DNA from 3 places in the Lysobacter sp. ESA13C genome. Region 2 is predicted to be linked to each of the others. Evidence: riboswitches for the same ligand, from Rfam matches in the RefSeq annotation. Region 2 holds a riboswitch; each other region holds the start of a gene.
What was found. Region 2 has a riboswitch for cobalamin ahead of LC490_RS11470 (ribonucleoside-diphosphate reductase subunit alpha). Riboswitches for the same ligand answer to the same signal wherever they lie in the genome.

Region 1 (4,325 bases), on a different contig from region 2:
CGGTCGATGTGACCACGCAGGCATGGTATGGCGGCCACGTGCTGTGGGGCGAACGCGGCAGCGGCCAAGAACTGGGCATCGGCGAGACCACCGGCCCGACCGGGCCGTCGGCCGACAAGGGACCGATCGTGGCCGGCGACGCCGATCCGTCGCTGCAGCCCAACGACGAGAAACCGGGCTTCCCGTTCTATGGGCCTTACCCACCGTTCGTGTTTCCGCCGTGAATGTGGTGAGCTAAGTGCCGTGTCGGCGACGGACGCTTTCGCGCTTGCTCTTGAGCTTGCTTGAGCGATACGCCGCGAGGCCTCGACTCACGTCGCTCCTACACATGCAGACTCTGCGCAGGCCCCGAGCGACGCTGTGCGGCGCCCCCCCCCAATGTAGGAGCGGCGTGAGCCGCGACCGCGGGACGCGCAGAGGCGACAACGCCGATACCACCCAGCGAAGCGGCATTTTGTCGCGGGGTAGGAGCGGCGCGAGCCGCGATCACGCTGTGGTGCTCTCGCGGCGTATCGGTCCCGCAGGATCAACATCCAGATCAAACGCTAAAAGCTTCCGCCACTAAAGCGGCGGGTTACTTTCTTTTGTCATAAGCAACAAAAGAAAGGTAACCAAAGAAAAATGCTTTTCTTTTGAATCACAGGCCCGCACGTTCGATGCCGACGCAGGGATTTTTCATACGGGACATCTCTGTCCCGATGAAAAACGGCGCGCATCCTTGCGCGCCGCCCTCCGGGTCTCCATTGGTCTCGCCAGTGCATGGCTACGCCAAGCTTCTCAATGGCAACGGCAACGACGAATCTCGCTCTAAGGGTAGGAACAACGTGAGCCGCGACCACGAACTGTGGATGGCGACGATATTTCGCAGGCGGCGTCAAGTCCCGGCCTCGGTCGTGGCTTTGGCCTTGGCTGTTGTTGTGCGACGTCTCGCACTAGCGAAGGCAACAGAAGACCCGAAGGGCGGCCTGCATGGATGCAGGCCGTTTTTCATCGGGACAGGGATGTCCCGTATGAAAAAGCCCTGCGTTGGCATCGATCATGCGGGCTTGTGATTCAAAACAAAAGCATTTTTCTTTGGTGACTTTCTTTTGTTGCTTTAGACAAAAGAAAGTTAGCCGCCGCTTTAGTGGCGGAAGCTTTTGGCGTTTGATCCTGATCCTGATCTCGCTTGAACGATGCGCGGCGAGATCGCAAGAGCGCGGTCGCGGCTCGCGCCGCTCCTACTCCCGCGAAGGCACGCTGCTTCGATGAGCGATATCGGCGCTGTCGCCTCTGCGCATCCCGCGGTCGCGGCTTGTGACCGGAGGAAATCCAGTAGGACGCCGCTCCTACCCTCAGAGCCCCCACCGCGATGCCACGGACACGAACCAACCCGCGCCACCGGCAACCCCCTCAGCGGCGTATCTCGAACCCCGGGTTCTCATTGAGCGAACCATCCGCCTCCAACACCGCGTAACGCTCGCCATCGGGATGGAATACCACCGGAATCGGCTCCAGGAACAGCGGCCGCCGAACGAAACGCAGTTCCCAGCGGAAATGCTCCAGGGTCGTCAACGCGTCCAGTTGCTCGCGGGTCAGCCCTGCGCGCAAGGCCACGGCACTGGCCTGCTCGGTGCCGTTGCGTCGTTCACGGTTGGTCATCGGGTGCCGCTCCTTCAGGAATGCCGTATTGCGCTCTCGCCATGATCTTGCAACGGCATGCGAATGTCACCCGAGCGGCCACTGCCCGCGGGATGCTTCAGCGCCGACGCTCGACGACGAACCCATCCACCGCCACCGATGCTCCCCATCGTGGCGATGCGCCCATGCCGATCCGGATGCCCCAGTCACAGCAGCCCCCGCCGCACCAGTCATTTCGCCCGCATCGTTTCCAGGAATACACGCTACCCATCACAGTATCGAGCGATGCCCGGCGTTTCGCCCGAGCCTCGCACACAGGCGAACGCGATCTCCTACGCAAGCAAGCGAACAGGGCGCATTCGTCGCGATGCATTCCATTCGCCGTGGTGCGGTGCCGTGCAGAGGCGTCACACATACGCGCGACGACAAGATGAATGCGGCGTTCGAAGCAATCCGACCATGCCGTCGTGCGAGCAAGCGCGCAGCTTTGCGCAGCGCAGCTTGTCCGCTTTCGATCCGACGCCTACACTCCGCCGGCCACAGGTGTCCTGCCGCCGTACCGGCGAGCAGGGTGAAACGGGAAGCCGGTGCGAGTCGACAGACTCCATTCCGGCGCTGCCCCCGCAACGGTAGGCGAGAACACCCGACTCAATACCACTGCGATTTCGCGGGAAGGTGTCGGGGTGATGCGGATCGCTCCGCATCGCTCGCAAGCCCGGAGACCGGCCAGTGGCGGGCATCGCATGCGATGCCATCCTCGGGTGTTGCGGTGGGCAACCGGACGGGCTGGCTCGACGCGGATGTCCGTTGCGTGGAACCGACTTGTCTTGCTCCGCAATCCCCGTCACGCGGGTGAGCGACACGGAGCTGAAACAATGAACGATATGAATCGCGTCGCGACCGAAGTCGCGACGGTCAAGCTGCTGATCGACGGTGCATTCGTCGAATCCCGATCCCAACAATGGCGCGATGTCGTCAACCCGGCTACACAGGCGGTGCTGGCGCGGGTGCCGTTCGCGACTGCGGACGAAGTCGACGCCGCGGTGCGTTCGGCGCAACAGGCCTTCAAGAGCTGGCGCAAGACCCCGATCGGCGCGCGCGCGCGCATCTTCCTCAAGTACCAGCAACTGATCCGCGAGCACATGGGCGAGCTCGCCGCGATCCTCACCGCCGAACAAGGCAAGACCCTGGCCGACGCCGAAGGCGACGTATTCCGCGGTCTGGAAGTGGTCGAGCACGCGGCGGCGATCGGCAACCTGCAACTCGGCGAGTTGGCCAACAACGTCGCCGGCGGCGTCGACACCTACACCCTGTTGCAACCGCTCGGCGTCTGCGCCGGCATCACCCCGTTCAACTTCCCGGCGATGATTCCGCTGTGGATGTTCCCGATGGCCATCGCCACCGGCAACACCTTCGTGCTCAAGCCGTCCGAACAGGACCCGCTGGTGACGATGCGCCTGGTCGAACTGGCGCTGCAGGCCGGCGTGCCCAAGGGCGTGCTCAACGTCGTCCACGGCGGCGAAGACGTGGTCAATGCGATCTGCGACCACCCCGACATCAAGGCGGTGTCCTTCGTCGGTTCGACCAAGGTCGGCACCCATGTTTACAACCGCGCTTCGCTGGCGGGCAAGCGCGTGCAGTGCATGATGGGCGCGAAGAATCACGCGGTGGTGCTGCCGGACGCCAACAAGGAGCAAACCCTCAACGCCCTCGCCGGCGCAGCGTTCGGCGCCGCCGGGCAACGTTGCATGGCCGCTTCCACCGCGGTGCTGGTCGGCGAAGCACAGGCCTGGATCCCCGAGCTGGTCGCCAAGGCGCGCACGCTCAAGGTCAATGCCGGCACCGAGCCCGGCACCGATGTCGGCCCGGTGATTTCCTGCGCTGCGCGCGAACGCGTCGAAAGCCTGATCGCCTCCGGCGTCGAGCAAGGCGCGAGGCTCGAACTCGACGGCCGCAAGCCGTCCGTGCCGGGTTTCGAGCGCGGCAACTTCGTCGGCCCGACGATCTTCTCCGGGGTCGAGCCCGGCATGCGCATCTACGACGAAGAGATCTTCGGCCCGGTACTGATCGTGCTCGCCGCCGACACCCTGGAAGCCGCGATCGACCTGATCAACGCCAATCCCAACGGCAACGGCACCGCCCTGTTCACCCAATCCGGCGCGGCCGCGCGCCGCTTCCAGGAAGACATCGACGTCGGCCAGGTCGGCATCAACGTGCCGATCCCGGTGCCGGTGCCGCTGTTCTCGTTCACCGGCTCGCGCGCCTCCAAGCTCGGCGACCTCGGCCCCTACGGCAAGCAAGTGGTGATGTTCTACACCCAGACCAAGACGGTCACCGCGCGTTGGTTCGACGACGACACGCTCGGCCACGGCGTCAACACCACGATCAGTCTGAAGTGATGGCCGCCGTCATGAACCTGCAGGCGGTCAGTCCACCGCCATCGCAGCTCGGCGAAGACCAGCTCGCCTTCCGCGAGGCCGCGCGCGATTTCGCCCTGGCCGAACTGGCGCCGCACGCGGCGCACTGGGACGCGCAAGGCATCTTCCCGCGCGAGGCCATCGGCAAGGCCGGCGAGCTCGGTTTCTGCGGCTTGTACGTCGACGAGGCCGCCGGCGGCTCGGGCCTGACCCGGCTCGATGCGGTGGTCGTGTTCGAGGAACTGGCCGCGCTCGATCCGTCGACGGCGGCGTTCATCAGCATCCACA
Region 2 (4,325 bases):
GCGAGCGGGTGGGCTGGCTGTTCCCGGCCGATCTCGTCGAAATAAAACGTCTTATCGACGAGACCAGCCGAATGCTTACCGTCCTGCGAAGAGCCTCAAGGTCACTGAAACCGCCTTGACTCACTCCTCACTCCTCTCAACTCATTCCTGCCTCACTGGCAAGCCTCGCAAGATTCCGGGTTCTCCAGCGAACAGGCGATCGCCTCATCCGTGGTGTATTCCGGCTTCGGTGCGCTGACCGCCGGTGCGCTGACCGTGGTCTTGGCGATCTTGGTGGCCGGACGCGAACGCAGGTAATACGTCGTCTTCAGGCCCTTCTTCCAGGCGTACATGTACATCGAGCTGAGCTGGCCGATGTTCGGGCTTTCGATGAACAGGTTGAGCGATTGGCTCTGGTCGATATAGGCGCCGCGCTCGGCGGCCATGTCGATCAGCGAGCGCATCGGCAGTTCCCAGGCGGTGCGATAGACCTGGCGCAGGGCGTCCGGCACTTCGGTCACCGACTGGATCGAACCTTCGGCCATCTTGATCCGGTCGCGCATCTCCGCGGTCCACAGGCCGAGCTTCTTGAGCTCTTCGACCAGGTACTTGTTGACGACCAGGAAGTCGCCCGACAGGGTCTCGCGCTTGAACAGGTTCGACACTTGCGGCTCGATGCACTCGTAGCAGCCGGCGATCGAGGCGATGGTCGCGGTCGGCGCGATCGCGATCAGCAGCGAGTTGCGCAGGCCGTGCTCGGCGATGCGCTTGCGCAGCGCGTCCCAACGCTCGGGCTGCGACGGGGTCACGCCCCAGGCCTCGAACTGCAGTTCGCCGACCGAAGCGCGGGTGTCGGCGAAGGACGGGTGCTTGCCGTGTTCCATCGCCAGCTCGTTCGACGCCGACAGGGCATGGAAGTAGATCGCTTCGGCGATCTCCTGGGCGAGCTTGCGCGCGGGTTCCGAATCGAACGGCAAGCGCAGCTTGAAGAACACGTCCTGCAGGCCCATCGAGCCCAGGCCGACCGGGCGCCACTTGAGGTTGGCGCGGCGCGCGGTCTCGATCGGGTAGAAGTTCAGGTCGATCACGCGGTCGAGCTGGCGCACGGCCAGGCGCACAGTCTCGGCAAGTTTGTCGAAATCGAACGCGCCCTTGCCATCCTCGTACATCTCGACGTGGTGCGAGAGGTTGATCGAGCCCAGGTTGCACACCGCAGTCTCGTCCTGCGAGGTGACCTCGAGGATTTCGGTGCACAGGTTCGACAGGTGGATGACGTTGCCGTCGCGCAGGGTCTGGTTGGAGGCGCGGTTGGACTTGTCCTTGAAGTTCATCCAGCCGTTGCCGGTCTGCGCCAGGGTGCGCATCATCCGGCCGTAGATGTCGCGCGCCTTGACCTTCTTGGTCGCCAGGCCGGCCGCTTCGGCGGCGTGATAGGCGCGGTCGAAGGCTTCGCCCCACAGGTCGGTCAGCTGCGGCACCTTGGACGGATCGAACAGCGACCAGTCGGCGTCGGCCTCGACGCGGCGCATGAATTCGTCGGGAATCCAGTTGGCGAGGTTGAGGTTGTGGGTGCGGCGCGCTTCGTCGCCGGTGTTGTCGCGCAGTTCGAGGAACTCCTCGACGTCGGCGTGCCACGGCTCCAGGTAGACGCAGGCCGCGCCCTTGCGCTTGCCGCCCTGGTTGACCGCGGCGACCGAGGCGTCGAGGGTCTTCAGCCACGGCACGATGCCGTTGCTGAGTCCGTTGGTCGAGCGGATCAGCGAACCGCGCGAACGGATGCGGGTGTAGCTCAGGCCGATGCCGCCGCTGAACTTGCTGAGCTTGGCCACGTCCATGTAGCGCTTGTAGATCGCTTCCAGCGAGTCGTCGGGCGAATCGAGCAGGAAGCAGCTCGACAACTGCTCGTGGGTGGTGCCGGCGTTGAACAGGGTCGGCGAGCTCGGGATGTAGTCGAGCTGGGCCATGCGCCGGTACAGGGCGAGTGCGTCGCCGACGTCTTCGCTCAGCGCGCAGGCGATGCGCAGGAAGAATTGCTGCGGGGTCTCGATGACGGTGCGCGCGGTCGGATGGCGCAGCAGGTAGCGGTCGTACAGGGTGCGCAGGCCGAAGTAGTCGAACTTGGCGTCGAGGTTGCGGTCGATCGCGTCGTTGAGCTTGCGCGCATTGGCCTGGACGAAGTCGAGCAGGCGCTGGTTGATCAGGCCCAGGTCGAAGCCGCGCTGGACCGACTGCGAGAACGCATGGATCTCGATGCCGGCGACTTCCTTCTCGATCACGCCGGCGAGCAGACGCGCGGCGAGGCGGCCGTATTCGGGTTCTTCGGCGGTCAGCAGGGCGGCGGTGCGGATCGACAGCTCGTCGAGCTCGCGCGTGGTCGCGCCGTCGTACAGGCCGGAGATGGTGCGGGTGGCCACGCGCATCGGGTCGACGGCGTACAGGTTCTCGCCGCTGCGGGTCACCGCGCGCACGATCTTGTTCAGGTCGACCGGCTCGCGGCGGCCGTTGCGCTTGGTCACGCTCATGGTCAGGTTGGCCGCGGGCGGGGTCAGCGCGAAGCCGGTATCGGCTTGCGGGTCGCGGGCGGGTTTGGCGGCAGTGTCGGCGGCGGGGGAGGCGGCGGACGATTCGGGTGCGAGCGTGGTCATGGCGTAACTCCGGGGCGTGGGTGCACGGGTCGCCGACCTTCCCGCGAAGGGCGACGCGCGGAGAACGCGGACGCGCCAGCGACGACCGGCCGCGCAGCGGCGTCGTCGATGGCACGGCCGTGCCCCCGCGGGCGCGGAACTCGGGAGCTTGCAGGCGAGGTGTCGCGCGGCCCGAGACGGGCGCATCCCGCGTCGGCGCGCGTGGCGGCGCCGCAACGGAACGAGCACGACGGCGGAGCCATCGTGCTGCGACACCGGCCGTCTTCCCCCGAAGACTCCTGGGCCGGTACCGCGCGGTGTGCAACGCGCGGCTGTCGGCAGGTCTTCGGGCTCGGGACACGACGACTCGCGTCTCCTACTGGCTACCGCTTCCCAGACGCGAGGCGCGTCCAGTGCTTGGTAGCGTTCGTTTCCCATACCGCTGCGGGGCAGCGCCGGCTTTGGACGCCGCGCTGGCTGCGTCCTTACCGGCTTCCCTATTGAGCCAATCTCGCGATCGGCACCGACGGGCACAACATAGTGTGGTTTATCGATTCCGTCAACGCGATATGTGGTGAACAAGCTGTGTATAGAATGCGTGAAGCCTTGTCCTTCAAGGCTTGCGGCTTGGTGTAACGTTCGTGACCAAGCGCACGATGCACGGAACAGGGACGGGTGATGGAAGCACTGATCGTTTTAGTGGCACTGGGGTTGTTGCTGGTGCCGATCCTGCTCGTGGTGGCGCTGGTGCAAGTCGCCGGATTGAAGTCGCGCGTGTCCGAGCTCGAGCGTCGCGTGGCGCAGCAGGCCGAGTCGTTGAGCGCTGCGAGATCCGCCCACCGCGGGGACGAGACCCTGGCCGAGCGGATCGCGCGCGAAACGCCGCCGCCGACAGCGCAGGCGGTCCGTCCGCCGCGGCCCGTCGTTTCCGCGGCCGCTCCTCCCACGACCGCGCCACCGCATACCGTTCCGCCGGTCTCGGCGCCGCCGCCGACCACGAGCGTGCCGCCGCCGATGCCGCAAGACGCCGCCGCCCGCCCGGTCGCCGCGCGCGTCGCGCCCGCAGCCGCGCGCGCACCCGCCGCACCGCCGCCGCCGGACGTGTTCACCGTCGCCGCGCGCTGGCTGCGGCGCTGGTTCACCGAAGGCAACGTGCCGGTCAAGGTCGGCATGCTGGTGTTGTTCGCCGGCGTCGCCGCGTTGTTGAAGTACGCGACCGACCAGGGCTGGCTGCACCTGCCGATCGAACTGCGCCTGGCCGGCGTCGCCCTGGCGGCGATGGCCGGGCTGGTGTTCGGTTGGCGCCAGCGCGAGCGCAAGCGCAGCTTCGCCCTGAGCCTGCAGGGCGGCGCCATCGGCGTGCTGCTGTTGGTGGTGTTCGCGGCGTTCAAGCTGTACCAGCTGATGCCGGCCGGCGCGGCGTTCGCGCTCAGCGTGGTGCTGGTGGCCGGCGCCGGCGTGCTGGCGGTGAAGCAGAACGCGATGGCGCTGGCGGTGTTCGCGATCCTCGCCGGCTTCCTCGCGCCGATCTGGCTGTCGACCGGTTCCGGCAACCACGTCGCCCTGTTCGGTTACTACGCCGTGCTCAATGCCGGCATCTTCGCCATCGCCTGGTGGCGACCGTGGCGCGTGCTCAACCTGCTCGGCTTCGTCTTCACCTGGGGCATCGGCACCTTGTGGGGCGTGCTCAAGTACCGCCCCGAGCATTTCTCCACCACCGAG
Region 3 (4,325 bases), on a different contig from region 2:
CGATGTCGTTGGCGATCCAGCCGACCAGGCGGGCGCCGTCGGCCTGGATCGCGCGCGCACTCAAACGCGCGTGATTGATCGCGCCCAGGCGCAGGCCGACCACCAACACCACCGGCAGGTCCAGCGCGCGCACCAGGTCGATCTGGTCGAGCGTGGCGCTGATCGGCGCGGCCCAACCGCCGACGCCTTCGACCACCACCGTGTCCGACTGCGCCGCCAAGCGCGCATGCGCGGCGAGGATCGTCGCGAGCGCGATCTCGACGCCGGCCTGCGCGGCGGCGAGTTCCGGCGCCAACGGCTGCGGCAAGGCGTAGGGATTGACGTCGTCGTAGTGCGGTCTCGGCGCACTGGCCGCTTGCAACAGCAAGGCGTCCTCGTTGCGCCAACCCTCGGGCGTGCGTTCGCAACCGCTCGCCACCGGCTTCATGCCGACCGCGCGCAGCCCGCGCGCGCGCAAGGCGTGCAACAAGCTCGCGCTGGCCACCGACTTGCCGATGCCGGTGTCGGTGCCGGTGACGAACACGCCGCGCGGAAACACCGCGGACGCGGCCGTTGGTCGGGAGCCGGCCTCCACCGGGGGCTGGGTGTGACTCATCTCGCGCTTTTCCCTGGGGCGTGGAGTCCACCATGGTAGTGGCGGCGGATGCCGCTGTTACACTCCGATGATGTTTAAAACCTCCGCACTATCGGGCGACAAGCCCGAGCAATACGCGCAGCTGCTCGCCCAGGCGCGCGGTTTGCTCGACGGCGAACGCGACCGTATCGCCAATGCCGCCAACCTGTCGGCGTTGGTCAGCCATGCCCTGCCGGAACTCAACTGGGTCGGCTTCTATTTCTACGACGGCGAAGAACTCGTGGTCGGCCCGTTCCAGGGCTTGCCGGCGTGCGTGCGCATTCCGCTCGACAAGGGCGTGTGCGGCGCGGCCGCCTCGACCCGCCAGACCCAACGCGTCGCCGACGTGCACGCCTTCCCCGGCCACATCGCCTGCGATGCCGCCTCGCGTTCGGAAGTGGTGGTGCCGCTGGTCCACGGCGATTCCCTGATCGGCGTGTTCGACCTCGACAGCCCGGTTCCGGACCGTTTCGATGCCGACGACCAGGCCGGCCTGGAAGCGCTGGCGCGCGTGTACGTGGAGGCGCTGGCATGACCGCGCCGAAGATGCGCAACATCGGCCCCAAGAGCGCGGCCTGGCTGCGCCAGGTCGGCCTGCGCACGCACGAGGACATCTCCGCGATCGGCACGGTCGAGGCCTTCATGCGCGTCAAGCGCGCCGGCTTCAAGCCGACGCTCAACCTGCTGTACGCGATCGAAGGCGCGCTGCTGGACTGCCATTGGCAGGAGATCAGCGACGAACGCCGACAACAGCTGATCCAGGCCGCCGAAGCCGCGACCGCGCTGCTGCCGCCGCCGCGCAACAAGCCGGCCGCCGCGCCGGTGCACACCACCGTGCACGCCGAAGAACGCCACGACGCATTCGAGGGCGGCGGTCTGGACGGCAACGGCCTGGACGACGACGACCGCCCCGGCGGCCACGACGAGGACGACGGGCGCGACTGAGCCCGTCGGCGCCGCTGCGCCCCCTCCGGCCGGCCGCTCCGCCCGCCCGCGGCTTTGGCCCCGGGCGCCGGCTTCGCGTAGACTGCGCACCGCTTCAAGGTGACCCGGCGGCTTTCTCCATCGCCGGGTTGAAACGGGAAGCCGGTGACGCGCCCTCTCCTGCGGGAGGATCGGCGCCAGTCCGGCACTGCCCCCGCAACGGTAAGCAAGACAGATCGCGGCAACCGCCACTGTGCTCGGCACGGGAAGGCGCCGCGATCGGCAGCCCGACCCCGCGTCGGCGCTGCGCTTGCGAGTCCGGAGACCGGCCTTGAGGCGCCACAGGTTGCGATGCGGAGGGCGTCGCGGCGGCTGCTATCCGGCTGTCTGCACGGCCCGCTGCCTCCTCGCAACCGCCTTCCGCCGTCGTCGTCGCGCGCCTCCGGGTGCGCGCGCTGGAGCTTTACCCATGTCCGCCCCGAACACGTACGCCCTGAATCTGTCGCTTGCCATCGCCTGTGCGCTGGCGCTGCCCACCGCCGCCCTCGCCGCTCCGGCCGGCGACGCCACCGACCTCGACGAGGTGGTGGTCACCGCCAACCGCACCGCGGTCAGCGTCAACGACACCCTGACCCCGGTCGACGTGCTCGACCGCGAGACCATCCAGCGCAGCCAGGCGCGCGACCTCAACGACCTGCTGCGCGGCCGCGCCGGCATCAGCATTTCCAACCAGGGCGGCGCCGGCAAGCTCACCACCCTGTTCCTGCGCGGCAGCGAGTCCGACCACGTGTTGGTGCTGGTCGACGGCATCCGCGTCGGCTCGCCGACCTCGGGCCTGGCCGCGCTGCAAGACCTGCCGCTGGCACTGATCGACCGCATCGAGATCGTGCGCGGCCCGCGTTCGAGCCTGTACGGCGCCGACGCCATTGGCGGCGTGATCCAGGTGTTCACCCGCCGCGAGAAGCAGGGCTTCGCCCCGCGCGTGCACGTCGGCGGCGGCAGCAACGACAGCCTCGAATTCGGCACCGGCTTCGGCGGTCGCAGCGAGCGCGGCTGGTTCGGCGCCGACTACAGCTTCCGCAAGACCGAGGGCATCAACGCCTGCCGCGGCGCCGGCTTCCCGGTGTTCGCCGGCTGCTTCACCGACGAGCCCGACCGCGACGGTTACGAAAACCACGCCCTGTCGCTGCGCGGCGGCCTCGAGTTCAACGAACAGTGGAGCATCGAAGGCCAGGCGCTGCGCGCGGAAGGCGAGAACGATTACGACGGCAGCTTCGTCAACCGCTCCGAGACCGTGCAGCAGGTGATCGGCGGCAAGCTGCAATGGCGTCCGTCGGAAACCATCCACCTGCAGTTGCTGGCCGGCCGCAACGTCGACAGCTCGGATAATTTCCTCGGCGAAGTGCCAATGGGGTTCTTCAAGACCGATCGCGACAGTGCGACCTTGCAGGGCGACTTCACCCTGGCCGAAGGCCACGTGCTGACCGCGGGCTTCGATTGGCTGCGCGACCGCGTCGACAGCGACACCGTGTACGACGAAAGCGAGCGCGACAACAAGGCCGGCTTCGTCCAGTACCAGGGCCGCTTCGGCGCGCAGTCGTTCGAGGCCAGCCTGCGCCGCGACGACAACGAACAGTTCGGCGGCCACACCACCGGCGGCGCGGCCTGGGGCCTGAACTTCGCCGAGCGCTGGCGCGTCACCGTCGGCTACGGCACCGCGTTCAAGGCGCCGACCTTCAACGAGCTGTATTACCCGTTCTTCGGCAACGCGACCCTGCGCCCGGAAGAGTCCAAGACCTGGGAGCTCGGCCTGGCCTATCGCGGCGAGCGTTTCAACGCCCGCATCGACGGCTTCGACACCCGCGCCGACGATCTGATTACCTACGACTCGTCGATCAACCTGCCCAACAACATCGACCGCGCGCGCATGCGCGGCGCCGAGATCGGCATCGACACCACGTTCGCGCAATGGACCTTGGCGGCGAGCGCCAGCGTCCTGGACACCGAGAACCGCGTCGGCTTCTACCGCGGCAACGACCTGCCGCGCCGCGCCAAGCACAGCGCCCGCATCGACCTGGACCGCAGCTTCGGCAAGTTCCGCTTCGGTGCGACCGCGGTCGGCTCGGGTTCGCGCTACGACGACGTCGCCAACAGCACCCGCCTGGGCGGCTACGGCACCCTCGACCTGCGCGCCGAGTACGCGATCACCCCCGCGCTGAGTCTGCAGGCGCGCGTGGCCAACGTGTTCGACCGCGAGTACGAAACCTCTTCGTACTTCAATCAGCCCGGCCGCGAGTGGTTCCTGACCCTGCGCTACGCACCGGTCAACTGAGCGGTCGACCGATCTGCGGATCGTCGAGCGTCGACAAAAAGCCCGGCATCGCCGGGCTTTTTGTTTTTGGCGCAGAAACACCCACGACCGACGAACGCAGGCTCAGGTCGGCCGCAGCCCGCATTGCACCCAACTGCGGCCGGCGATGTCGGCGACCACGCCGATCATGCCGTGGCGCCAGCGCCTGTCCTCCGGCCCGGCCGCCAAGGCCTCGTAAAGCTGCGCCGGCACGCCGTCGGCGAGACTGCGCAGCTTGGCCGTCACTTCGGCATCGTCGCGGAACATCGCCTTGGCCACGACGAACCAACTCAACGCACGCGGCGAACCGTCGGCCGAGAACGACAGGCTGATACCGCTCGGCCGCGGCAACTCCGAACCTGGCACGACCCGGGCAAGCATGGCCATCATCGCGGCGCTGTCGCCGAGCACCGCACCTGCCATCCCTTGCAAGGCACG

Region 1: it holds a riboswitch for cobalamin, as region 2 does, so the genes downstream of both, LC490_RS14075 (CoA-acylating methylmalonate-semialdehyde dehydrogenase) here and LC490_RS11470 (ribonucleoside-diphosphate reductase subunit alpha) in region 2, are expected to answer to the same signal.
Region 3: it holds a riboswitch for cobalamin, as region 2 does, so the genes downstream of both, btuB (TonB-dependent vitamin B12 receptor) here and LC490_RS11470 (ribonucleoside-diphosphate reductase subunit alpha) in region 2, are expected to answer to the same signal.

What each region holds. Positions count from the first base shown of each region.
Region 1 covers NZ_JAHXYK010000006.1:130,548-134,872, reverse strand. The annotation lists gene LC490_RS14085 (Vps62-related protein) at 1-224, shown strand, start outside; gene LC490_RS14080 (hypothetical protein) at 1,393-1,641, opposite strand; cobalamin riboswitch at 2,145-2,366, shown strand; gene LC490_RS14075 (CoA-acylating methylmalonate-semialdehyde dehydrogenase) at 2,505-4,019, shown strand; gene LC490_RS14070 (acyl-CoA dehydrogenase family protein) at 4,031-4,325, shown strand, end outside.
Region 2 covers NZ_JAHXYK010000005.1:36,867-41,191, forward strand. The annotation lists gene LC490_RS11465 (four helix bundle protein) at 1-119, shown strand, start outside; gene LC490_RS11470 (ribonucleoside-diphosphate reductase subunit alpha) at 153-2,501, opposite strand; cobalamin riboswitch at 2,923-3,146, opposite strand; gene LC490_RS11475 (DUF2339 domain-containing protein) at 3,282-4,325, shown strand, end outside.
Region 3 covers NZ_JAHXYK010000008.1:84,423-88,747, reverse strand. The annotation lists gene bioD (dethiobiotin synthase) at 1-595, opposite strand, end outside; gene LC490_RS16770 (GAF domain-containing protein) at 666-1,148, shown strand; gene LC490_RS16765 (TfoX/Sxy family protein) at 1,145-1,558, shown strand; cobalamin riboswitch at 1,639-1,886, shown strand; gene btuB (TonB-dependent vitamin B12 receptor) at 2,007-3,869, shown strand; gene LC490_RS16755 (hypothetical protein) at 3,972-4,325, opposite strand, start outside.